One region of the Aliamphritea ceti genome, then DNA from elsewhere that is predicted to be linked to it. Evidence: predicted binding sites of a transcription regulator. Region 1 holds the regulator's gene; each other region holds the start of a gene.
What was found. Region 1 encodes sigma-54, which starts transcription at its own class of promoters, with help from an activator protein. Its sites were predicted from a motif close to TGGCACNNNNNTTGCTNT; they were not measured.

Region 1 (6,049 bases):
TCTTCTTCCTCAAGATCGTCCAGTTGCTGAGAGATAGTTTGACTGATGAGTTCTAGGGTGCGTTTTTTACTGCCGCCCTCAAGAGCGTGGAGCACTCTTGAGGGGCTGAGTAGATCTTTGATTAACATATGGTTTCAGAAACGTTGCTATTTGTGATTCTTAAGTTTTTCTTTATGTTTGATAACCTGTCGATCGAGCTTGTCAATCAGGCCATCAATTGCTGCATACATGTCATCGTGTTCGTGTGTCGCGAACAGTTGGCCACCGGCTACGTGAACATCACCTTCAGCCTTCTGCCGGCTCTTTTCTATGCTCAGAGTTACCTGAGCATTGGTGATGTTGTCAAAGTGACGTTCCAGCTTACTGAATTTGCTGTGCACATAGTTGCTCAGTGAATCTGTCAGTTCAACATGGTGACCAGAAATATTGATTTGCATGGCAATCTCCTTGTTAGTGCATTACGGACATAATCCGTAATTTCATTAAACCAGACGCTTTCGCTCATTTGAAGGTGGAATGTTCAAAGACTCGCGATATTTAGCAATGGTTCGTCGGGCGACTTTAATTCCCTGCTCATCCAGCAGTTGAGTAATCTTATTGTCACTCAGTGGTTTTGCAGGGCTTTCAGCTGCAACCAGTTTTTTAATCAGTGCACGTATTGCAGTAGAAGAACAGGTTCCACCGCCGTCGGTACTGACGTGACTGGAGAAAAAATATTTTAGTTCGAAAATACCCCTTGGGGTATGCATGTACTTTTGGGTTGTAACTCTGGAAATGGTTGATTCATGCATATCGACAGCTTCGGCAATATCGTGCAGTACCATTGGTCGCATGGCTTCTTCGCCTTCTTCCAGGAAGTCTTGCTGACGGGCAACAATTTCCCGGGTTACTTTGAGTAAAGTTTCATTACGGCTGAGAATGCTTTTTATAAACCAGCGGGCTTCCTGTAAATGACTTTTCAGATAGGTATTATCCGGGCTGTTATCTGCGCGCTTAATTAAATCTGCATAGCTGTCGTTTATGCGCAGGCGGGGGGATGCTTCCGGACTTAGCCGGACTTGCCATATACCTTTATCTTGGCTGACGAATACATCAGGAATTACATACTCTGAATGTGTAGTTGTAATGCTGGCGCCAGGTTTTGGATTAAGTGTCTGGATCAGAGCAACTACTGCCTGTAACTGAGGTTCTTTCAGGCGGGTTTTACGCATTAATAATTTGTAGTCATGATTGCCAAGGATGGGCAGGTATTGGCTGACAACTTTGCGTGTTTCTTTGAGGTAAGCAGTGTCTGCCGGCAGCTGATTAAGTTGCAGCATCAGGCATTCACTCAAGTCTCGGGCAGCAACGCCTGGTGGATCAAATTGCTGTACTCGGCGAAGTACTGCTTCAATTTCATCCAATTCAGTTTCTTGTAAGAACTGGTCGTCCTGACTTATAAAGTGCTCGTGGATCGCTTCCAGTTCGATACTCAGGTAGCCATCAGGGGTAATACCATCAATGATATTCGTCGCGATTAACTGATCCAGTTCGCTCATTGGCGTAAGGTTAAGCTGCCAATTTAGATGATCCTGAAGGGTTTCAACGGCTGTGTCGTTAGCTTCAAAGTTGCTGTCACTGAAGTCGTTATTGCTGGTGGAGCTGCTGGGAGTCGCCGTCTGAAAGGTGTCTTCCCACTGGCTGTCAGTTGCCAGTTCGTCTGGAATGTCTTCGCTCCAGTCGCTGTCCGCGACATGGGTTTCTTCAGGCTCAGCGCTAACTGTTTCGGTCGTTTCCTGCTTGGCAGGGGAGTCAGCATCGTGCTCCGTTTTTGCTTCATTGCTTTCGGACGAATCTTCCTCGCCAACTTCCAGCATTGGATTTGAGTCGAGAGCTTCCTGGATTTCCTGTTGCAAATCAAGCGTTGACAGTTGTAACAGCCGAATCGCCTGCTGCAATTGCGGGGTCATCGTAAGGTGCTGGCCAATCTTCAGTTGTAACGCTTGTTTCATATAACTGCTTGTACCTGTCAGATAAAGAAGGGGTGAAAACTACAGACGGAACTGCTCGCCAAGATATGCCTGCTTCACTTGCTGATTACTCAGTATATCTTCTGGTGCGCCAGCGGCAAGGATATATCCTTCACTGACGATATATGCCTGTTCACAAATGTCTAAAGTTTCGCGAACATTGTGGTCAGTAATCAGAATACCAATGTTTTTACTTTGCAGGTGTTTGATTGTTGCTTTTATATCTGTAACTGAAATAGGGTCTACGCCAGCGAAAGGTTCATCCAGCAGGATAAAGCTAGGTTCGGTTGCCAGCGCACGGGCAATTTCAACCCGCCGACGTTCACCGCCTGACAGGCTCATACCTAGGCTATCAGCCAGATGTGTTACGTGAAACTCTTCCAGTAACTCTGAAAGTTTTTCTTCGCGTTGCTGTTTGTTAAGTTCAGGGCGGGTCTCGAGAATCGCCATAATATTATTGCGAACGCTCAGCTTCCGAAAAATGGATGCTTCCTGAGGAAGGTAGCCAATGCCTTTTCGGGCACGATTATGCATAGCTTGTCTGGTGAGGTCCTGACCATCGAGCTGGATAGTGCCCTTGTCAGCATCTACTAAACCGACAATCATATAGAAACAGGTAGTTTTACCTGCGCCGTTAGGGCCAAGTAACCCAACAATCTGGCCACGTTCAATGTGCAGGGAGACATCTTTTACAACTGACCGGCCTTTGTAACTCTTGGCCAGGTTAAGAGCTTCTAAGCTACTCATTAATTAGTGTCGCTCTGAGTTGCTTTAGGCTGAATCACCATAATTACCCGTTCGTTTGAGGATTTATTGTCGCTGAAGGCTTCGATGGTACTTTTTTTCATATCGTATACGATACGGTCTCCGGTAAAAACGTCGCCACCCTGAGTGACTTTAGCTTTGCCGGTGATAACCAGTACTTCTGCAAGCGTATCGTAATCCAGCTTACTGCCATAGGCATGGGTCAGAGGGTCTTGTTTATTGGGCTTTTGTTCATAGTGAGCGGGTGAGCCAAGGGCTTTAATATTTGTAACCCCACCGTTAGCCTGTTTTAACTCGACAGTACTTCCTTCAATTTTTAGAGTGCCCTGTTGAACGTTGACTGCGCCTTTGTAGACAGTTATCCCTGTTAGTTCATTCATGTTGGCGTTGTCGGCAGCTATATGAATGGGTTGGGATTTATCTTCAGGTAGCGCTGTAGCCAGGCTGGAAAACAGAGCTGAAAGTAGAATGAAAGGTGTTGCAATACGGCTAATTGACATAGTGAAGCCCTTTTACTTGGGATTGCAATTCGACAGTGTTGACGTTGAAATCAGCTTGCATGCCAACGCCTGTAGTTCGGCCTGACTGGTCAGATATTGTGACTTTTGAAGCTGTTTTCGCAAGTTTTTTTTCAGTGAAGACAGTCAGAACCTCGGTATTAATCGTCTGCTGTTTTTCAGGCTGTTGATGATCTCTGATGATCACATTGCCGATAAATTCAATCTGCTTGCTCTGATCTGGAATTTCGCCCTGATTACTATTAACTGAATTAGTAAGCTTACCCAGTTCGAAAAAGTGTATTTCAGGTTTTAATAATTCCAGACGTTGTTTTGCTGGCAGGTGTTCAATGAATTCTGAGGTAAGTGACTGAGTCTTGAATCCATCGGAACTGAAATCTTTGCTGTGGCTTTGCTTGATAAAATAGTCTGCTTGCGGGTGAGCAGGCTTGTTATCAGCATTTTTTGGTTTCTGCCCTGGGTCTTGCCAACCCAGGTAGAAAACACTGACGCCTACAATAAGTATCGCAATGAGTAAGCGTAGTCGGGACCGTGACATCACAGATATTCTGCCCAGATTGCATCAAGTTTCTGCTGCGCTGCAAGAATCGTTTCGCAGAACTCTCTGCCTGCGCCTTGTCCGGCCAGACGGGTTGTGCACCAGTCTGCATGCTGACGCACAAAGTCATGGCCGCCATTAACCGTTGCACCAAAAACCACCGCACGAATAGCGGCCAGGTCTGGCAGGTCATCGCCGATATATGCTGTGTTGTCAGGGGTAAAACCAGTATCTGACCAAAGTTCTTTCAGAGCTGTTAATTTATCTTCGCGTCCCTGATACAGGTAATGGATACCTAAGGAATTAGCGCGTTTTTCAACCTGGGGAGAGCTTCGGCCAGTTATAATGGCTGTTTTGATGCCTGCTTGCTGCAGCATCTTGATACCAAGTCCGTCCAGAGTATTGAAATTTTTAATTTCGCTGCCGTCCGGGAGAAAGTTTAATTTTCCGTCTGTGAGAACACCGTCGACATCAAATACCGCAAGCCGAACATTTTGCATATTTTGGATAAGTTGTTCAGAAATGTTTGCCAGCATCAGATAACTCCAGCCTGTAACATGTCGTGCATGTTAAGAGCGCCTACCGGCGTTCCTTGTTCATTCAGTACAATTAATGCGTTAATCTTATGTGTTTGCATAATTTGTAATGCTTCAGCGGCAAGCATTTCGGCTTCTGCTGTGGTGCATTCACGGGTCATGACCTGGCTGATTGGAGTGTTCTTCAGGTCAATATTTTGATCCAGAGTTCGGCGCAGGTCACCATCGGTAAATATACCGGCAAGTTTGCCGTCTGCACTTTGAATACCTGTCATACCTAAGCGTTTGCGGGTTACTTCAATTAAAGCATTATCCAGTGAAGTATCAGGGCTGACCATAGGTATTTCGTCACCGCTGTGCATAATATCTGCAACCTTCAGCAGCAGGCGACGTCCCAGGCTTCCTCCGGGATGAGAAAATGCAAAGTCTTCTGCACTGAATCCGCGGGCTTCTAAAAGAGCAATAGCTAATGCGTCTCCAATAACAAGTGCCGCTGTGGTGCTGGATGTAGGTGCTAATCCAAGCGGACAGGCTTCTTCGGTAACGGCAACATTTAAATTAGCGTTGGCGAAACGTGAAAGTGTTGATTCAGGGTTACCAGTTATACTGATCAGAGGGGCATTCATACGTTTGATCAGTGGTAGAAGTGCAGTGACTTCACTGGTTTCTCCGGAATTAGATAATGCAATTATCAGGTCGTCCGGAGTGATCATTCCTAAATCACCGTGACTGGCTTCACCTGGGTGTACAAAAAAAGCCGGTGTGCCAGTAGATGCCAGCGTTGCTGCGATTTTCTTACCGATATGGCCTGATTTACCCATCCCGGTAACAATAACTCTGCCGCTACAGTTGAGTACGAGTTGGCAGGCGTTATCAAAGTCGCCGTCTAAATGCTTTTCCAGATCGGCAATTGCCGCCTGTTCAATGTTGATCGTTCGGCGCGCTGAAGCTAGAAAATTAAATGTTTTACTCATTACTTAAACGCTCATTTGGTATAACACACCTAAATATGTAGCATAGCCAACCAGTAGCAATGCGCCTTCCGGACGGCTGATACGCGGTGGCTTCTGCCACAGAGCTAAGACCAGCAGCAAGGCGGTAAGGCTAAGCGTAACGCCATAGTCTCGCCATATTACGACCGCATCAAATGTAATTGGTGCCAGAAAACCTGGTACAGCCATAACTGCTGCAATATTAAAAATATTTGAACCAACAATATTACCGATAGCTATATCTGTATGACCTTTAAGGGCGCTGGCAACAGAGGCTGCAAGTTCAGGCAGGCTGGTGCCAATTGCAACAATTGTCAGACCAATAACCAGATCACTCACGCCTAATGATACAGCGATTTCTGTAGCACCCCATACCAGTGCCCGTGAGCTGGCTGCAAGCAATGCTAACCCTAGTATCAGCCAAAATAATGCCTTAGATGTTGCCATGTCAGGCAGTTCTTCATCTTCACTGGCGAGCTCGTCATTCTCTGCAGATTTTTGAAAGCGCGCGAACATGAACAGGCTGAATATAAGTGCTGCGACAAGAATTAATGCATCTGTTAACCCCAGGTACTGATCGAATAAAACCAATCCGGCTAGCAGCGTAATACCCAGAAGTAGAGGGATTTCGCGTTTTAGTACGCCTGATTTAACAGGGAGCTGAGTGATGAGTGCTGTGACTCCAAGTACT
Region 2 (6,049 bases), 2.0 Mb from region 1:
TGAAGCTGGAAGCAAGAAAGCAAAAGATGCTGAAATGAGTCTTAAAGCTAATCGCTTGGGTATTAAGCATTATATGAGCGGTAAAGTAGGAGGGGCGATTAAATCTTTTGGTGCGGCTGTAGAGTTTGATTTTACCAATTTTTCAGCAATGCTGAATCTCGCTCAGCTGTTCCTGGAGACTGCGCGGGATGATGAAGATCGCCGGGAGGGGCGGTTAAAAATGGTAGATCGTTATTTGGGATTGTTGCGTAAAGGCCAGCTATCGGAGATTCAGCAAAAAAAGCTGAGTGTGCTTGAGCGGTTCAGAAAACTGCCGGCTAAATCCCTGCCTCACGGCCCGCTAGGAGAGTTAATAAAGTAACTGTTGGAAGCGTAGGTGGGATAGTGGCCTCCCCGAGAGGACTCGAACCCCTATCTAAGCCTTAGGAGGGCCCTATTCTATCCGGTTGAACTACGGGGAGGCAGGTCGCTGATTCTACTGATGTTTCTGTGAGGAGTCACGGGGTAAGGACGGAAAAATTTTAAGCTTTTCCTAAGCGCTGCTGTGCAGAGTAATTGCCTTTGCCGCCGATATTGTCGTAGAGCATGTTCTTTTGGTTCTGTCCGCGAATGATGCTCATCAGTCGATCAAGGTTGCGGCTGTTACGATTAACAACGGTCTCGTTTCTCTGGTTTTTATCATTTACTTCTAAGAGTAGTTCTTCCAAAGGTTTCCAGTGTTTTAGAAACACGGCTTGTTGTGCGGAAGGGAGTGAGCTCTTAAATGTATCGAGACCTTGTTTGTTCGCGGTGATTTGCAGCTGTGCAAAAAGCTCATTTCGAGATTTACTGTTTGCTTCAAGCTCGCGAAGAGTATCTGTTTTTTCTTGAACAGTGCTTTGGATTTTCTCAACGTCTCGTTCAGATAACGCCGCGAATTCCTGGTCAAGGAGGCCGCTTAATTTACTGATAACAACAATACCCTGCTGATTCAGGGTATTGAGTTCATTAAATTGTGCAGGCGTTACTGTTTGCATAAACGTATATTACTAACCAAGTTGACTTTCTATCTGGAAAATACCTTTAGCAGTGCTTAGTGCATCAACCTGATAGCTGCCATCTTCGATAGCGGCTTTTAGTTCAGCAACACGATCAGAATTAATACCGTCATCAGCTGAGCTGTTGTCGATAGTCTTCTGAATAGCCTGAGCGGTATCACTGATATTAACGCTGCTGGCAGGCTTGCTGGCCGTAGCAGTGTTTTCAGTTGTTTTATTTCCCGTTGCAGGTTGTTCGCTCACCTTGCCACGAGATTGGGTCGCCTGATTGGACGATAAACCCGTGATATCAATAACCATTTTCTGAACCTCATTCTTCTATGAGTGAGTGTATCGGCGTGACACGGATAATCTTTAGAAAAAAAACTTAAATAAATGTCAGAGATTTAGAACAAGTATATCAGTGAAGTTTCGCAGGTGCGAATGGGCTAGGGAGAAACTGATACTACGCCAACCCGGGTAACATATGCGCGGATGATACGGCCTGAACGTGAGTTTTTAACGTTGATTTGTTTTCCCTGTTCTCCGTTATCCATCGCGATGCCGTTCATACGTATAACCATACCGCCTTTTTTAGCCTCTATGACAACAAGATCTCCTTTCCTGACCATTAAGTGCTTACTCAAAGATGAGGCAGATATGAGTTGTTTAATTCCAAGCGTTCGCTTCAATTGTCTGCCTAGCAGTTCGGTTCGGTCCGTATAGTAGGGTTTGTTAACGCGTCGAATGTCTGTTTCCATTAGAACCAGGTCCTTATCCCCCAAAATGGTGCCCTTGCTAATGGGTCTGGTTGTACGAACAACAGGAAGCCATTGTTCGATAGTACCTGTGAGAAAAACACGCCATGTTGGCTGGCTGCACTGAACGGCGATACTTACCCTGCTGGCCCGTGTTGGTGCGTGTTTGAAGCTGATTGGCTGCTTGCAACGAGGCAGTTTAAGTTGTGGGCTTAAAGCTTTGAGGCGAACTGTTGTGCGCGCTAATGGTTGTTCAATAGTGTAGATAGAATGCAGGTAATCTTCGGCTTGTTGTTTGATTTTGGCGTGGTATGGGGTTGCTTGGGCCTTTACTGCCAGAGTGAAGATCGCTATAAAAGTACATATTAATGTGATGGTTGAGTTATTCACTGGATAATTTAAACCATTACTTACCATTTGAGTAAACTAAGCAGCCCCACTCAGTACGTAGGAACAATCATGTCAGTAAATAAGATTAGTGTAAACCAGCGACAGCGGGTGAGTGATGTTGGCCATAACCGCCTGGAATTATTGCTATTTGGCCTTAATACTGATCAGGAATATGGTATCAACGTATTTAAGGTGCGGGAAGTTCTTCCGTGCCCGGATTTGACGGGAATTCCTAAACAAACAACGTCCTTAAAAGGCATGGCTCATATCCGTGGTGAGACTATTCCTGTTATAGATTTGTCCGAGGCTATAGGGGAAGAGCCTGTTAGTCCGGATGAGCGCCGCAGCTGCTTTCTTGTTGTTACTGAATATAGTCGCCGTACTTTATCGTTTCTTGTGCGACGGGTTGACCGGATTTTGGCAACGCATTGGGATAACGTTACTCCACCTCCAGTTGAATTGGTTGGTCAGAATTATCTGACTGCTGTACTTGAACATGATGGTAACCTGATCGAAATTCTGGATGTTGAACAGATCTTGGCGGATTTGATTCCTACCAATACTGCTGTGAGTGAAGATATAGCTACTGAGGAAGTTAAAAATCACGCGAAGGAATATCACGTGATGGTCGTGGACGATTCAAATATTGCATTGAAGCAGGTGCAACAGGTATTTGAAGGCATGAGCATTAAAGTTACGACAGCTAAGAACGGTAAAGCAGCATTAACATTATTAGAGCAGTTGGTTGATAAGGGTGTTGATGTGCCTTCGTTATTCCTGATGATAGTGTCGGATATCGAAATGCCTGAAATGGATGGTTATACCCTGGTTAACCGTATCCGTGAAAATGAAGGCTTGCGTAAGTTACATGTTGTGTTGCACAGTTCTTTAAGTGGTCGGTTTAATCTGTCCATGATTAAAAAGGTGGGAGCTGATGCATTTATTGGCAAGTTCGATGCTGATGAATTGGCAACTGCAGTTGTAGATCGTATGAAGGCGGTTGAGTCCGGCCTTTAATAGGTGGTGGAGTAAAGGTTCTGGATACTTCTAAGTTAAAGATTACGGATCAGGAATTTACCCAGTTTTGTGATTATCTGGAAAATGCCTGCGGTATTCTGCTAGCCAGGCATAAGCTGTATCTTGTTGAAAGCCGCTTAGGGCGCCTGATGAAGGAGCGTGGTATCGCCACTCTCGCTACCTTGGTCGAGCAGTTGAAACGGCCGGGTAGCCGGGCTTTAAACGAGCAGGTTATTAATGCCATGACGACGAATGAGACGTTATGGTTCCGTGATATACATCCTTATGCAATATTGAATAATCAGGTGTTGCCTGAGTTGGCTGCTGGTGGCAGGCAGCGCTTGCGTATCTGGTCAGCGGCGTGTTCTACCGGTCAGGAGCCTTATTCAATAAGCATGTCGATTGAAGAGTTTAAACAGTCCGGGAAAGGCAGTTTTAGTGGTGAAGAAATAGTTGCTACTGATATTTGCACACGGGTGCTTCAGCAAGCTAAAACAGGTGATTACGAGCGGTTGGCTTTAGGTAGAGGTTTGTCTCAGGAGCGGTTGAATCGATTTTTCGCACCTAAAGGGGATGATATCTGGACAATTAAGCCTGAGCTTAAGCGGAGAATTAACTTCCGTGAGCTGAATCTTTTAGGTTCATATAGCACCATAGGTCAGCTTGATATTATCTTTTGCCGTAATGTACTTATTTATTTCTCTACAGAGTTAAAGTTAGAAATCTTAAGAAAGATGCATAAGTCTTTAAAGAAAGGTGGCTATTTGTTTTTAGGCGCTTCTGAGTCTTTATCGGGACTGAGTGATTGCTATGAAATGATTCATTGTCGACCAGGAATTATTTACAAAGCCATTTAACAGATTTTCATTTGTTACTTTAAACCCTGAATAACTAGGTTATTCGGGGTTTTTTTGTGTCTTGATTATGAGGAATGCCTGCATTTGTGGGAAAGCAGGGGCATTAGGAGGAGGGAATTGCCGCTTGCTTGCCGCTCAACTGTCAGGGGTTGCCGCCTTTCTGGATATAAGGCGATTTAATTGCCGCTTTGTACTTCTGGGTTAATATTAACTTATTGTTTTTGTTGCGTTTTGTATAGTTGGCATTTGAATTGCTTTTAAGTGGTCAGTTAATAAAAAAGGAGTGTCGGCGTGGCAATAAGTTTTGAATCAGCACTGGGAATACATGAGCAAGCAGTCTACGTACGTAGTCAGCGTGCAGAAGTGTTGGCAAACAATATTGCAAATGCAGATACCCCGAATTTCAAAGCGCGCGATATGGACTTCAAAGCTATTCTGCAGGGTAAAGAGTCGCAAATGCAGATGGGACAGCTGGAGTTGGCAAAAACCAAGAGCGGGCATAGCGAAGGCCTGGTTAATCCGGATTTTGCCGCTGAGATGATGTATCGCATTCCGAGCCAGCCAAGTATTGATGGTAATACTGTCGATGTTCAGACTGAGATGGCGCGCTATACAGAAAATGCTTTGGATTATCAGGCTTCATTTCAATTTCTTGATAAAAAATTCAAGGGATTAAAAAGCGCGATTAAGGGTGAATAATTATGTCATTGTCTAATATTTTTGATATCGCCGGTTCGGCAATGAGTGCTCAGACAGTTCGTCTGAATACGACTGCCAGTAACATGGCCAATGCGGACAGTGTAAGCAGTAGTTATGGTGAAACTTATCGTGCTCGAAAGGCTGTTTTTGAGCTTGGAAGACAAAATGAAATGCAGCCGGGTGTACCGCTAGGTACGCAGGCTGGTCAGGGGGTTGAAGTTGCGGGAATTGTTGAGAGTGATGCGCCGTTGCGTCAGGAATACAACCCGAATCACCCAATGGCAAACGAAGATGGATATGTTTTTTATCCTAACGTAAACGTTGTAGAAGAGATGGCAGATATGATTTCTGCTTCTCGTTCATTTCAGATCAATGCTGAAATTATGAATACTGCGAAGCAAATGACGCAGCGGGCGCTGACCTTGGGTCAGGGTTGATAGTGTCGGGCTACGTGAGAGTTCAGAGGTAATTAGTTATGGCTACTATTAATACGAATCAAACGACATCTAGTGTCTACGATCAGATTAATGCGCAGAATAAATCGCAGTCGACTCAGACGTCTCAGACATCCAGTGACAGTGATATGTTCATGCAGCTGATGATCGCACAGTTGCAAAATCAGGACCCTACCAGTCCGGCAGAAACCAACGATTTCATGCAACAAATATCCAGCATGAGTCAGGTTGAGAGCATTAATAATCTGAATGTAACGATGAATAACCTGTCGAATTCGCTGCTGTCTAGTCAGTCAGCGCTTCAGGCATCATCTATGGTTGGGCAAAACGTTTATGCCAAAACAGATGTAGCAACCATTACTGCGGATAATAAAGATGTGAAAGGCATTATTGAATTGCCGATCTCAACAACGAATCTACGTGTTTCAATTTATGACAGTAACGGTGCGAAAATTGAAACGCTGGATTTGGGCGCTAAGAATGCCGGTGATCTTAATTTTGCCTGGAATGCCGGTGATGCTGCTTCCGGGGATTACCGTGTAGTGGCTGAGGCAGCAACCGCAGATGGCTATAAAGTTGCTAACAGTTATCTGTCGTATAACGTCAACAGTGTGACCCTTGGGCAAAACGGTGTTGGCATGAAATTGAATACTGACGCCGGATCTATTGCGTTTAGTGACATCAAGCAGATTGGTTAAGGCGGGAGAGTAACATGGCGGGTTTTAATACTGCGATTACAGGTTTAAAAGCAGCAACAACCGATCTGGATGTGACAGGTAATAACATTGCTAACTCCAGCACCATCGGTTTCAAATCATCCCGGACTGAGTTTGGTGATATTTATGCAACGGCTGTTG
Region 3 (6,049 bases), 2.0 Mb from region 1:
CAACCAACCCTTTCAGTAAACCATTTTCTTCAGCAGCACTTTGCCCAACACCATTCACAGACGGACTAACTGTCTGCTTAGCATCTGACTTAGCAATACCTGCTGCCTGTACAGCAACGCTTTCAGCACCCGGAGCCATCACTTTTGCCGCCTGAGACTCCACTGATTGCTGTGCAACTTGCTGCTGTACTACCTGAGTATTCTGTAATGACTCTGCAGATACATTACCTGTAGCTTGTGGCAAAGCCGTGGCTAAGGAATCACTTGGGGATGCGGTAACCTGTTGATCAGCTGCGGTTACGGCATTCCTACCTGCAACAGAAACCTGTGCATTAATCAGCGCCGGATCAACAATGCGCTCAGCCTGATCAGGACTATCGCCTACTGGCGTAATCGGCGCTACCGGGGTGAGTACCCCCTCATTCTGCTGCCGGACACCTGCTGTATTCTGAGCACCCTCAACAACTGCAGTTTGCTGAGCTACTTGCTGCTGAGTTTTTTCACCAGCAACTGACACTGAAACGTCTTTGGCTGCAACAACTTGTTGCTGTCCGGCAGCATCAGATGTTACTGGCGTTTTTTCCGTACCAGATGCAGCCACCAATTCATGTACAGCTTTACTTAAAGGCGCTTCATCAACAGGTACCCGTGCAATCTCTGCCACTAGCGGCTCAGTTGCCACCTGAGAAACAGCTGCACCCTGAGACACTGGAGCCCCAACCAAAGCACTAGTCGCAACAGCCTGAGTAGAAGCGGCGCTTTTTTCCTGAATCAATGAATACTCAGCGGTGACGTCTGCTTCCAGAAACTTCTTCAACTCGCTCAGCGCATCGCTACCATCAATATTCTCTTGCTTGCCAGAAACACTCTGAGGGGATTTTTCCTGTTCAATTGATGCCTGCTGATGCCCAGGCGGCAAACTCTCTCCGCTTACTGCCGGCACTTGCCCCTGAGAGCTGACGGCAGCAGACTGACTCGCCCGAGCCTGACTGGTTTGTAAAATCATGGCATTAAAGTCCCCACCAGCCCCCGCATTTGCTGGTGCGACGCCGGCTCCAACCAAATCTGGCATTGATCCGGTACTGATAGAAACAGGAAGCGATGAATTCATATGGCAGCCCTAATTAAACACTCAAAACGCTTATTACGTTTATTTATTAGTATTTAAAGCAGGATTAATGCCAAAAAAGGAAAAACGCCTAAATCAGGTTTGATTTATCGTTAAATGAAAGGAGTACGGACGAGCTGAGAACGCTCATCTATTTGTTGTTGTTGTTTTTTATCATCGGCCCGGCGCTCATCATCCCGCGCCTTTTCTATTACCGAATCAATCGCTTTAAAATGTCCATAAGCAGCCTTCCAGTGCTCACGGACCTTCTCAAGATGTTGCTGATCAGACTCAACCGCCTGACGTTGTTGCTGGATCGCGGTACGCAGCTTTTGCATGAACGCCTGATGGGTATCCAGTTGCTGAACACTCACACCAGCAGCACCATTTGCATAAAAATTATTGGCATATTCAGCATAATACTGCTCCAACTGCTGCATTGTCTGAATTCCTTTCTGAATTCGCCCCTGAGTATCAGCCAGCAACTGATCAGCCTGCTTACGCTTCCGCTCAGCCTGCTCCAATACGATTGCCAACCGTTTTGAGCGTTTCATCACTGAGCCTTAACTGAAGCAGCGGTGCTTTCACCGCCTTGTGGATTCGGAGACAAAACCATAGCCATACTTTGCAAACTGGTATTAAAGTCAAAAGACTCCTTTAATCCCTGCTGAAGAAACTCACGCATTAACGGCATTCGCTCAATCGCGAAATCTGTCTCAGGATCACTCCCTCTCATATAAGCCCCCACCGAGATTAAATCACTACTTTGTGATACTTGGCATAAATCTGCTTAAAGCCCATAGCCGCCTGCAAATGCTCGGGAGACACAATCTGCGGCATCGCCCTGCTAATAGACTGTTCAACATCGATCGCAGGATAATGCCCACGCTCAGCAAGTGAACGAGATAACACCACATGGCCATCTAAAATTGCCCGGGCAGAATCAGCGATAGGATCCTGCTGATCATCGCCTTCCGTTAACACAGTATAGAAAGCAGTTACTGAACCACCACCATGATCGCCATTACCGGCGCGCTCAACCAACTTAGGCAGTTTAGCAAACACTGAAGGCGGATAACCTTTCGTCGCCGGAGGCTCTCCTACCGCCAGCGCAATCTCACGCTGCGCTTGTGCATAACGGGTTAGCGAATCCATCAGTAAGAGTACATTTTTACCCTGATCGCGAAAATACTCAGCAATACGGGTAGTCAGCTGCGCAGCACGTAACCGCATCAAGGGAGAATCATCTGCGGGAGAGGCAACCACTACGGAACGAGCCATCCCCTCTGCGCCCAGACTGTGATCTATAAACTCCCGTACCTCTCGCCCCCGCTCACCGATCAAACCAACAACAACTATTTCTGCTTCAGTAAAGCGGGTCATCATCCCCAGTAATACACTTTTACCGACACCACTGCCGGCAAACAAACCTAAACGCTGCCCCCGGCCAACGCTTAGCAGGGCATTCATACAACGAATACCGACATCAAGCGTCTGATTAATTGGCTGGCGAGCCAGAGGATTAATAGTACGACCATGCAAAGGCACTCGGGTATCACACCCCAAAGGCCCACGCCCGTCCAGCGGCTTACCAATACCATTAATAACCCGGCCTAACAGACTAAAACCAACCTCTACATCACCACCACCCTGCTTTGGCAGAACTTTAGCCCCAGGGGCAAGCCCTTCCACAACATCTATTGGCATCAAATAAATACGATCGCCCGCAAAACCAACAACCTCAGCCTCCGTTGGTAAACCTTTTTCAGGATAAACCAGACAATAATCACCCATTGAAGCTTTAATACCGACAGCCTCAAGTGTAAGTCCAATCAAACGGGTTATGTGGCCTTCAGAAACAGGCACGGGCGGGACATAAGACACATTATGAAGTCGTGATAAACGCGTTAAAAGACGATTATCACTCATTATTTAAATCAGGCGCACCCTGGTGTGCCACCTCAATGAGATGTGCCTGTAACTGGCTGGCAACTGCCTGAAAACGTACCTCAGCTGTATGCTCGATCAATGCATTACTGGTCTTAACCTTGCAACCACCAGCCTGAATCGAATCATCCGCCAAAAACCGCCAGTTATCATGACTTTGCAGCAAAGGCTCAAGCAGCTCTACCTGCTCAGGATTGACAGATATATTAACCGTACCACTCTCTCTGGGTAGTTGCGACACTGCATCCTGAACGGCTTGTTTAACCGCCTCTGTGCTGGTTTCTAGTTCAGCATTAACAACTGCACGGCTCAACTCCAGCACCATATCCACCAACATTTTTTCGACGTCAGTATTGATTTGCTCCAACGGTTGCTCAAGCTGCAGAAACATTGCTTCTAACTTCGACACCTGTTGAGCAATATCATTATTACCGGCAGCTAAGCCTTCCTGATAACCAGCTTGTTGCCCCTCTTGCTGACCAACTTCAGTGCCTGACTTAAGTCCTTCCTTGTAACCTTCCTGACGAGCATTTTCTCGAATCGACTCAAGTTCAGATAAGGTAAGCTTTTCAGCAACAATTTCATCTTCAACAACGGCAACCTCAGGCTCCTGAGGCATTTCATGCAAAGCCACTACATGATGGCTCTTCACCACTGGCAATTCCCAGGGCTGCGTGATTACTGCTTCATCGGCGCGAATACGCACCATAGAACTATCAATAGCTTTCATCGGTTAGAGCATCTCTTCGCCACCGCCACCCAGCATGATTTCACCATCATCTGCGAGGCGACGTGCCACACCCAGAATCTCTTTCTGAGCTTCTTCCACTTCACTTACACGTACCGGACCTTTCGCTTCCAGATCGTCGCGCAGCAAGTCAGCAGCACGTTTAGACATATTGCGGAAAATCTTTTCCTGCAAACTGGTATCAGCACCTTTAAGCGCAACCACCAGTACATCGGTATTTACTTCACGAAGAATAGCCTGAATACCACGATCTTCAATATCAATCAGATTATCGAATACAAACATAAGATCGGAAATCTGGTCGCTGAGACTTTCATCAACTTCTTTGATTTTCTCCATAATGTCTTGCTCAAGAGAACTGTCAATGAAGTTCATAATCTCTGCGGTTGTTTTCAGGCCACCCAGAGATGCTGTCTGACTGGATGCACCGGCAAACTGCGCTTCCAGAATATCATTCAATTCTTGCAGCGCAGATGGCTGAATCTGATCCAACGCGGTAATACGCATCAGGATATCCAGACGCACTACATCATCAAAACTTGCTAACACTGCCGCAGACTGATCGGCAGAAAGATATGCCAACACCACTGCCTGAATCTGAGGATGTTCGTAACGAATTATTTCCGCAACCTGACGCGGGTCCATCCAGCGCAATGTTTCAAGACCGGATGTATTGGTATTCATCAGAATCCGGTCGATCAGCGTCTGAGCTTTCTCTAAACCTAAGGCCTGCCCAAGCATCTCTTTAATATAAATATCATTATTAATACCAATGCTTGTCTGGTCACTAATCGCTTCCATAAAGTCTGCCATTACCGCTTCTACCGCTGACTGTGGAATATTATCCAGGTCATTCATCGCAGAACCGATCAGCTGAACTTCTTTCTGCCCCAGATACTTGAGTATCTCTGCGGCATCAGCCTCCCCCATACTGATAAGCAATACCGCTGCTTTCTGCAGCTTATTCAACTCAATAGCTGGCTCAGTACTTTGATTTGGCTCACTCATCTTCGTTTACCCACTGACGAATCGCCTGCGCCACTTTGGCAGGGTCTTCAGCAATCATACTGCGAATGGCATTTAACTGATATTCGTATGTCTCATTAGGCGTCGGTGACAAAGCACTATCAATACCACTGAAAGTCACCTGATCAGCAGACATACCATCCATTTCCAATGACTCTAATTGCGCAGAGATCTCACCTTCAGGACTGCTCTCATCTGTTTTTTCTTTCTGACTGGCAACAGCCAGATGATTCAGAATTGGACGCAACAAACCAAACACTAGCAACAGAACAAATAAACCTGCAGCAGCCTTCCGGGCAATATCCCACACCCATTCCTGCTGCCAGATTGGAATTTCTTCATCAACAAACTCTTCCGGCGCAGCAAAAGGTGAATTCAAGACATTCACACTGTCACCACGTAACGCAGAAAACCCTACGGAGTCCCGAACCAGAATCGTCAGCCGATCCAGATCCTGCTGAGCCCAGGCAGTCTTACCAGCGCCAGCAGCTCCTCCCGCAGGAAGAAAATCATCAACGACTACAGCAACAGACAGACGCTTAACACGCCCCATCTGGTGTCGCGTGTAGCTTATCGAACGATCTAGCTCATAGTTACGCGTGGCCTGTGAACGGGCACTTTGTGGCGGTTCACTTTTTGCTATAGGCACACCATTAGCGTCGAGAACCACTTCAGGGACAGTCGTTTCTCCCGGAGGCTGGTTAGATAATGCCCCAGGAATTCCCCGTGCTTCATCGCTCCCAGTTGTATTCTCATCCAGGGTTTGCTCACTACGTAAAGAAGGTAAGTCCGGATTAAAAATCTCATCCGTTTGCTCAACAGCTGTAAAGTCGATATCAGCAGAGACTTCTGCCCGAAAATTACCTAATCCAACAACCGGCTGTAAGATACTGTTTACCCTGTTTAGCAATGTCTCTTCAATCTTACGGGTATACTCCAGCTGCTTCGCCGCCAACACCACATCAACATCTGCATCACGTGTATTCAGCAGTCGCCCTTTCTGATCAACAACAGTTACATCTTCACTGGAGAGTGATGGAATACTGGATGCAATCAGATTAGCTATAGCTTCAACCTGCACACGGTCTAACTTACGCCCTGCCAACAACTCAAGAAACACTGAGGCTGTTGGCTTACGCTGATCGCGAACAAATACAGACTGCTTAGGTAACGCCAGATGAACCCGCGCCTTGCGTACCGAAATCATACTGCTGATCGTA
Region 4 (6,049 bases), 2.4 Mb from region 1:
CCAAGGTAACCCATGATCTTCTGAACTTTACCGCCACGGATCTTACCTTCGGTATCGATCACTTTAACTGGCTGGTTAACTTTAACTGTACCGCGGGTTACACGGCCTACACCGATAACACCTACGTAGCTGTTGTAGTCCAGTGCAGAAATCTGCATCTGGAAAGGACCGTCAGTATCAACTTTAGGTGGCTCAACATGTTCTACAATCGCTTCGAACAGTGGCGTCATGTCTTCAGACAGAGCGTCCGGCTCAGTACCGGCAATGCCGTTCAGCGCAGATGCATAGATAACAGGGAAGTCCAGTTGCTCATCGGTGGCACCCAGGCTGTCGAACAGATCAAATACCTGATCGATTACCCAATCAGGGCGTGAGCCGGGACGGTCAACCTTGTTAACAACTACGATAGGGCGCAGACCCTGATCGAAAGCTTTCTGGGTTACGAAGCGGGTTTGTGGCATTGGACCATCAACCGCATCAACCAGCAGACATACGCAATCAACCATAGAAAGTACACGTTCAACTTCACCACCAAAATCAGCGTGGCCCGGTGTATCTACGATGTTGATGTGGTAATCATTCCATTCAATGGCGGTGTTCTTCGCCAGAATGGTAATACCACGCTCTTTCTCCTGATCATTGGAGTCCATGATACGCTCAGTGCCTTCATCACGACGACCCAAAGTGCCGGACTGCGAGAGCATTTTGTCGACCAGGGTGGTTTTACCATGGTCAACGTGCGCAATGATTGCGATGTTTCTTAGTTTTTCAATCACGTCTGAGAACCTGTGCAGACAAAATAAATTAGGCGCGCATTATACATGAATGTGGGTAAAGCTGTGTGTTTCTTATGCATGTTTTGAAAAAATCACCAAAATGCCATATTAAATCGCTGATTTAGCAGTAAGAAATATAGGGTCCGGCTGTAAAACTGCAGTAATATTGTGCGGCGAAAATATTTGATATGGATACCGCGTCTATTCGGTGCCCTATTATGGGGCGATATTGGTTTTTATGCTCTATTTTGGTGCGAAAAAGTTTAGCTGTTGTCGTAGCAAGTGCCAGTATGTTGCTTCGCCGCACTGTCTTATAGCATTTGACTTTATATAGATGTGCCGAGTAAAGGCTGTAAAAAAGTTGCGCAAAGTCAGGTGCTTATTGGGACTGGTAATGCTTTTGTGGGTGTCTTAGGTTGTATTTTGAGCCCTTTCAGAAGTTTTTTTAGTGATGATAAATAGGTTATTTAAAAGTTGGCACAAGCCTTGCTTTTAGACTTGCCCATAACGGTAGTAGCGGCAAAGGTGCCGGTAAGCCTTATACGTTTGACCAGTGCCCTAGCAAACACATTTTATCCTGCGGTTATTGCTTATATGTAGTAACGGTATGAAACAGACAAATTTAAACCAGTGGAGATGACGATAATGTCAGAGACTATTAAGCTGATTAAAGAAAACAGCGTACGTTGGGTAGACCTGCGTTTTACTGATACACATGGTAAAGAGCAGCACGTTACTATTCCTGCCAGCGAAGCAGATGAAGATTTCTTTGAAGAAGGTCAGATGTTCGACGGTTCTTCTATCGGCGGTTGGAAAGGTATTAACGAGTCTGACATGATTCTGATGCCAGATGACAGCGCATCTGTAATGGATCCGTTCTCTGAAGATTCTACAGTTATCGTACGTTGTAATATCGTTGAGCCTTCTACTGGCCAGGGTTATGACCGTGATCCACGTTCTGTTGCTAAGCGTGCAGAAGCTTACCTGATCTCTACCGGTATTGCTGACACAGCATTGTTTGGTCCTGAGCCTGAGTTCTTCGTATTTGACGAAGTTAAATGGCACGCAGATATCAGCGGTTGTGGTTACAGCATCAACTCTCAGGAAGCTGCATGGTCTTCCAGCCACAGCATCGAAGGCGGTAACACTGGGCACCGTCCACGTGTTAAAGGCGGTTACTTCCCAGTACCACCAGTTGATTCTCTGCATGATTTGCGTGGCGCTATGTGTGACGCAATGGAAGCAATGGGTCTGGTTATCGAAGTACACCACCACGAAGTAGCAACTGCTGGTCAGTGTGAAATCGGTGTAGGTCCGAACACCCTTACTAACAAAGCTGATGAAGTTCAGATCCTGAAGTATTGCGTACACAACGTTGCTCACGCATATGGCAAGACTGCTACTTTCATGCCTAAGCCATTAGTTGGTGATAACGGTTCTGGTATGCACGTTCACATGTCTCTGAACAAAGATGGCGTTAACCTGTTCCACGGTGATGCTTACGCTGGTCTGAGTGAAATGGCGCTGTATTACATCGGCGGTATTATCAAGCACGCTAAAGCGCTAAACGCTTTGACTAACTCTTCTACTAATGCCTATAAGCGTCTGGTACCAGGTTTCGAAGCACCGGTAATGCTGGCTTACTCTGCCCGTAACCGTTCTGCTTCTATCCGTATTCCTTATGTAACTAATCCTAAGGCATACCGTGTTGAAACCCGTTTCCCTGATCCATCTGCTAACCCATACCTGTGCTTCGCAGCACTGATGATGGCAGGTCTGGACGGCATTCAGAACAAGATTCACCCTGGCGATGCTGCTGATAAGGATCTATATGATCTGCCAGCGGAAGAAGCGGCTGAGATCCCAACAGTTGCAGCGTCTTTTGAAGAAGCGCTGAGCTGCCTGGATCAGGATCGTGACTTCCTGACAGCTGGTGGTGTATTCACTGATGGCATGATCGATGCTTTCATCGCGCTGAAGCGTGAAGAGTGTGAGAAAGTCAGCATGACTACACACCCTGTAGAATTCGATCTGTACTACTCTGTTTAATAACAGATAGCAGATTAAGAAAACCTCCTTCGGGAGGTTTTTTTTTGCCTGTGGAACTACATCAGACACCAATTTGATATATGTAAATGATGTAATATATGCGAAGTGCACTATTTTGGTGCAAAATGTATAAGTGATTTAATTATTTAGGCTGGTTCGGTTTTTGCAGAGTAAATAATAAGAGTTGAGAGAATCAGCGACAATTTTGTCGGTGTCTTTTTATAACTGGATTAGATCAGCACGCAGAGGCTGGCGATTATGTCTTCAAGGCATGAGACCAAACTTCGGAAGGGTATTGGCAGGCAATTATATGGCCACAAAACTTTATAAACAGTTACTGGATAATCTGACCACGGCAGTGATGTTGATCGATGATCGCTTTTCACTGGTGTATATGAATCCAGCTGCAGAGATGTTGTTGGAAGCGAGTGAGCGCCGCCTGTTTCATGTGCCGGTAAGGAACTGGTTGATGCTCGCGGATGAAGATTGGCAATTGCTGGGCGAAGCGCTAGAAGATCAGCGGCCTTTTACTAAGCGGGAGGCGAAGGTCCGCAGTCTGTCTGGTCATCAGTTCACTGTGGATTACAGTGTTAATCCGATGGTTCAGCAAGGTGAGAAGTTGCTGTTAGTGGAGTTACATCCCAGGGACCGCTGGTTACGTATATCCAGAGAAGAAGAGTTGCTCAGTCAACATGAGACATCGATTAATCTGGTGCGTGGTCTTGCTCATGAGATTAAGAATCCTCTGGGAGGTTTGCGGGGAGCGGCTCAGTTGTTACAGCGGGAGCTGAAAGATCCTGGCTTGCATGATTATACCCAGGTCATTATCAGTGAGGCAGACAGGCTGCGGGATCTGGTTGATCGTCTGCTTGGGCCTTATCGTCGCCCTCAGCTATCAGCTGTGAATATCCATGTTGTACTTGAGCATGTTGCCAGCTTACTCGAAGCTGAAACCGGTGGAGAGATTGGGCTGGTGCGTGATTATGATCCGAGCTTGCCTGAGTTTGCCGGAGATCAGTCTCAGTTGATTCAGGCGGTGCTGAATATTGTTCGCAACAGTATGCAGGCTTTACAGGAAAGCGCTACTGAGCAGCCGGCGATTAAGCTCTGCACCAGAGTGGTGCGAAATATAACCCTGGGCAGCGAAACCCATCGATTACTGTGCAGTGTCGAAATTGTTGATAACGGGCCGGGCGTTCCAAAAGAACTGCTTAGTAAGATTTTTTATCCGATGGTTAGCGGCCGGGCGTCAGGAACGGGCCTTGGGCTGGCTATTGCTCAAACGATTCTGGCTCAGCATGGTGGCCTGATCGAATGTAAAACTGTGCCGGGCGAAACCCGCTTTCAGTTACTGATACCTCTGGAAAGCCTGCCAGATAATTTGCCTTCAGGTATGCAACCGCAACTGAATAAGGAGATCCGCCGTGACTAATTATGCGAATGTTTGGGTGGTGGATGATGATCAGTCTATTCGCTGGGTATTGGAACGAGCACTGGCAAGTGATGCCGTCAAGGTGACAAGTTTTGATAGCGGTGATGCCGTATTGCAGCGCCTTGAGACGGGTAGTCAGCGGCCAGAAGTAGTACTGAGTGATATTCGGATGCCGGGTATTGATGGTTTTACGCTGCTGGATAAGTTGCACAGTCAGTATCCTGATTTACCAATCATTATAATGACTGCGCATTCTGATCTCGACAGCGCAGTGGCTTCTTATAAAGGCGGTGCTTTTGAGTATTTGCCTAAGCCTTTTGACATTGATGAGGCAACAGCGATTGTTATGCGGGCGGTTGAACATGCCCATGAACAACAGTCACTGGTGGAAGTTCAGCCTGAGCCAAGTACTGAAATTATCGGTGAGGCGCCTGCGATGCAGGAGGTTTTCCGGGCGATAGGGCGCTTATCTCAGTCGAATATTACTGTGCTGATTAATGGTGAATCAGGAACGGGTAAAGAGCTTGTTGCCCAGGCTTTACATCAGCATAGTCCCCGTGCGGCGGCGCCTTTTATACCGCTGAATATGGCGGCAATACCTAAAGACCTGATGGAGTCAGAGCTGTTTGGGCATGAGAAAGGTGCCTTTACCGGCGCTGCCAGTCGGCGTCCGGGGCGCTTTGAGCAGGCAGATGGTGGCACCTTATTTCTTGATGAGATTGGTGACATGCCGGCGGATACTCAAACTCGTTTGCTGCGGGTGTTGGCTGAAGGTGAGTTTTACCGGGTTGGCGGACACACTTCGGTTAAAGTAGATGTACGTATTATTGCTGCGACCCATCAGGATCTGGAAAAACTGGTGACCGACGGGCGCTTTCGGGAAGATTTGTTTCATCGTTTGAATGTCATCCGTATTCATATTCCGAAGCTGGCGCAGCGTCAGGAAGATATTCCGAAACTTGCGGACCACTTTTTACAAAGTTCTGCCAGGGAGTTGGCTGTTGAACCTAAAGTGCTGAATCCGCTAACTGCTGAGTTTCTGGCGGGGCTAAGTTGGCCGGGTAATGTGCGACAGCTTGAAAATACCTGTCGCTGGCTAACAGTTATGGCATCAGGGCGGGAAATTCTGGTGGCAGATTTGCCGCCTGAGCTGATGGAACAGTCAGGCGATGTCGCGACTACAGCTGATACAGGCATGAACTGGCAAGTTGGTCTGCAGCGTTGGGTAGAAGCGGAGTTGGGCAAAGGCCATTCGGATGTATTGTCGACTGCAGTGCCGGACTTTGAAAAAGTCATGATTCGTGTTGCTTTGGCGCATACCGGTGGTCGGCGCAAAGATGCAGCTGAGTTGCTGGGCTGGGGGAGAAATACCCTGACACGGAAGATTAAAGAATTGGCAATGAGTAATGTCTGAGCTGTAATCACTGGGCGGTCCGGCTATAATTGCCGCCCAGTGTTTTTTTGATCATCAGGACTTTTTATGTTGCACGTAGTGCTTTTTCAGCCGGAAATTCCACCGAATACCGGTAATATTATTCGCTTGTGTGCTAATACAGGATTTCAGTTGCACTTAATTGAGCCACTGGGGTTTGATTTTGATGATAAAAAACTGCGCCGTGCAGGGTTGGATTATCATGAGTTTGCGGAAGTGAAGCGTTATGCAAGCCTGGATGATTGTGTTGCTCAGCTGCAGCCGGGTAAGGTCTGGGCGCTAACCACTAAAGGCACGACTAATTATAGTGATGCTGATTTCAGTGCCGGAGATATTTTACTCTTTGGGCGGGAAACAAAA

Region 2: flgB (flagellar basal body rod protein FlgB) is a predicted target of sigma-54. The motif match lies at 4,279-4,296, and genes of this name have one in related genera.
Region 3: OCU49_RS20530 (flagellar hook-length control protein FliK) is a predicted target of sigma-54. The motif match lies at 1,167-1,184, and genes of this name have one in related genera.
Region 4: glnA (glutamate--ammonia ligase) is a predicted target of sigma-54. The motif match lies at 1,252-1,269, and genes of this name have one in related genera.

The regions. Positions count from the first base shown of each region.
Region 1 is NZ_AP025282.1:1,357,580-1,363,628, forward strand. It holds gene ptsN (PTS IIA-like nitrogen regulatory protein PtsN) at 1-128, opposite strand, end outside; gene hpf (ribosome hibernation-promoting factor, HPF/YfiA family) at 147-437, opposite strand; gene OCU49_RS06205 (RNA polymerase factor sigma-54) at 483-1,991, opposite strand; gene lptB (LPS export ABC transporter ATP-binding protein) at 2,031-2,756, opposite strand; gene lptA (lipopolysaccharide transport periplasmic protein LptA) at 2,756-3,274, opposite strand; gene lptC (LPS export ABC transporter periplasmic protein LptC) at 3,264-3,830, opposite strand; gene OCU49_RS06225 (KdsC family phosphatase) at 3,830-4,366, opposite strand; gene OCU49_RS06230 (KpsF/GutQ family sugar-phosphate isomerase) at 4,366-5,340, opposite strand; gene OCU49_RS06235 (calcium/sodium antiporter) at 5,344-6,049, opposite strand, start outside.
Region 2 is NZ_AP025282.1:4,577,704-4,583,752, reverse strand. It holds gene OCU49_RS20725 (tetratricopeptide repeat protein) at 1-361, shown strand, start outside; tRNA gene OCU49_RS20720 (tRNA-Arg) at 386-461, opposite strand; gene OCU49_RS20715 (flagellar protein FlgN) at 522-1,016, opposite strand; gene flgM (flagellar biosynthesis anti-sigma factor FlgM) at 1,029-1,337, opposite strand; gene flgA (flagellar basal body P-ring formation chaperone FlgA) at 1,466-2,164, opposite strand; gene OCU49_RS20700 (chemotaxis protein) at 2,234-3,181, shown strand; gene OCU49_RS20695 (CheR family methyltransferase) at 3,181-4,038, shown strand; gene flgB (flagellar basal body rod protein FlgB) at 4,330-4,737, shown strand; gene flgC (flagellar basal body rod protein FlgC) at 4,740-5,174, shown strand; gene OCU49_RS20680 (flagellar hook capping FlgD N-terminal domain-containing protein) at 5,213-5,890, shown strand; gene OCU49_RS20675 (flagellar hook-basal body complex protein) at 5,905-6,049, shown strand, end outside.
Region 3 is NZ_AP025282.1:4,537,198-4,543,246, forward strand. It holds gene OCU49_RS20530 (flagellar hook-length control protein FliK) at 1-1,111, opposite strand, end outside; gene fliJ (flagellar export protein FliJ) at 1,222-1,662, opposite strand; partial or broken gene fliI (flagellar protein export ATPase FliI) at 1,662-3,037, opposite strand; gene OCU49_RS20545 (flagellar assembly protein FliH) at 3,030-3,785, opposite strand; gene fliG (flagellar motor switch protein FliG) at 3,789-4,811, opposite strand; gene fliF (flagellar basal-body MS-ring/collar protein FliF) at 4,804-6,049, opposite strand, start outside.
Region 4 is NZ_AP025282.1:4,125,058-4,131,106, reverse strand. It holds gene typA (translational GTPase TypA) at 1-776, opposite strand, end outside; gene glnA (glutamate--ammonia ligase) at 1,422-2,825, shown strand; gene glnL (nitrogen regulation protein NR(II)) at 3,136-4,257, shown strand; gene ntrC (nitrogen regulation protein NR(I)) at 4,250-5,671, shown strand; gene trmL (tRNA (uridine(34)/cytosine(34)/5-carboxymethylaminomethyluridine(34)-2'-O)-methyltransferase TrmL) at 5,738-6,049, shown strand, end outside.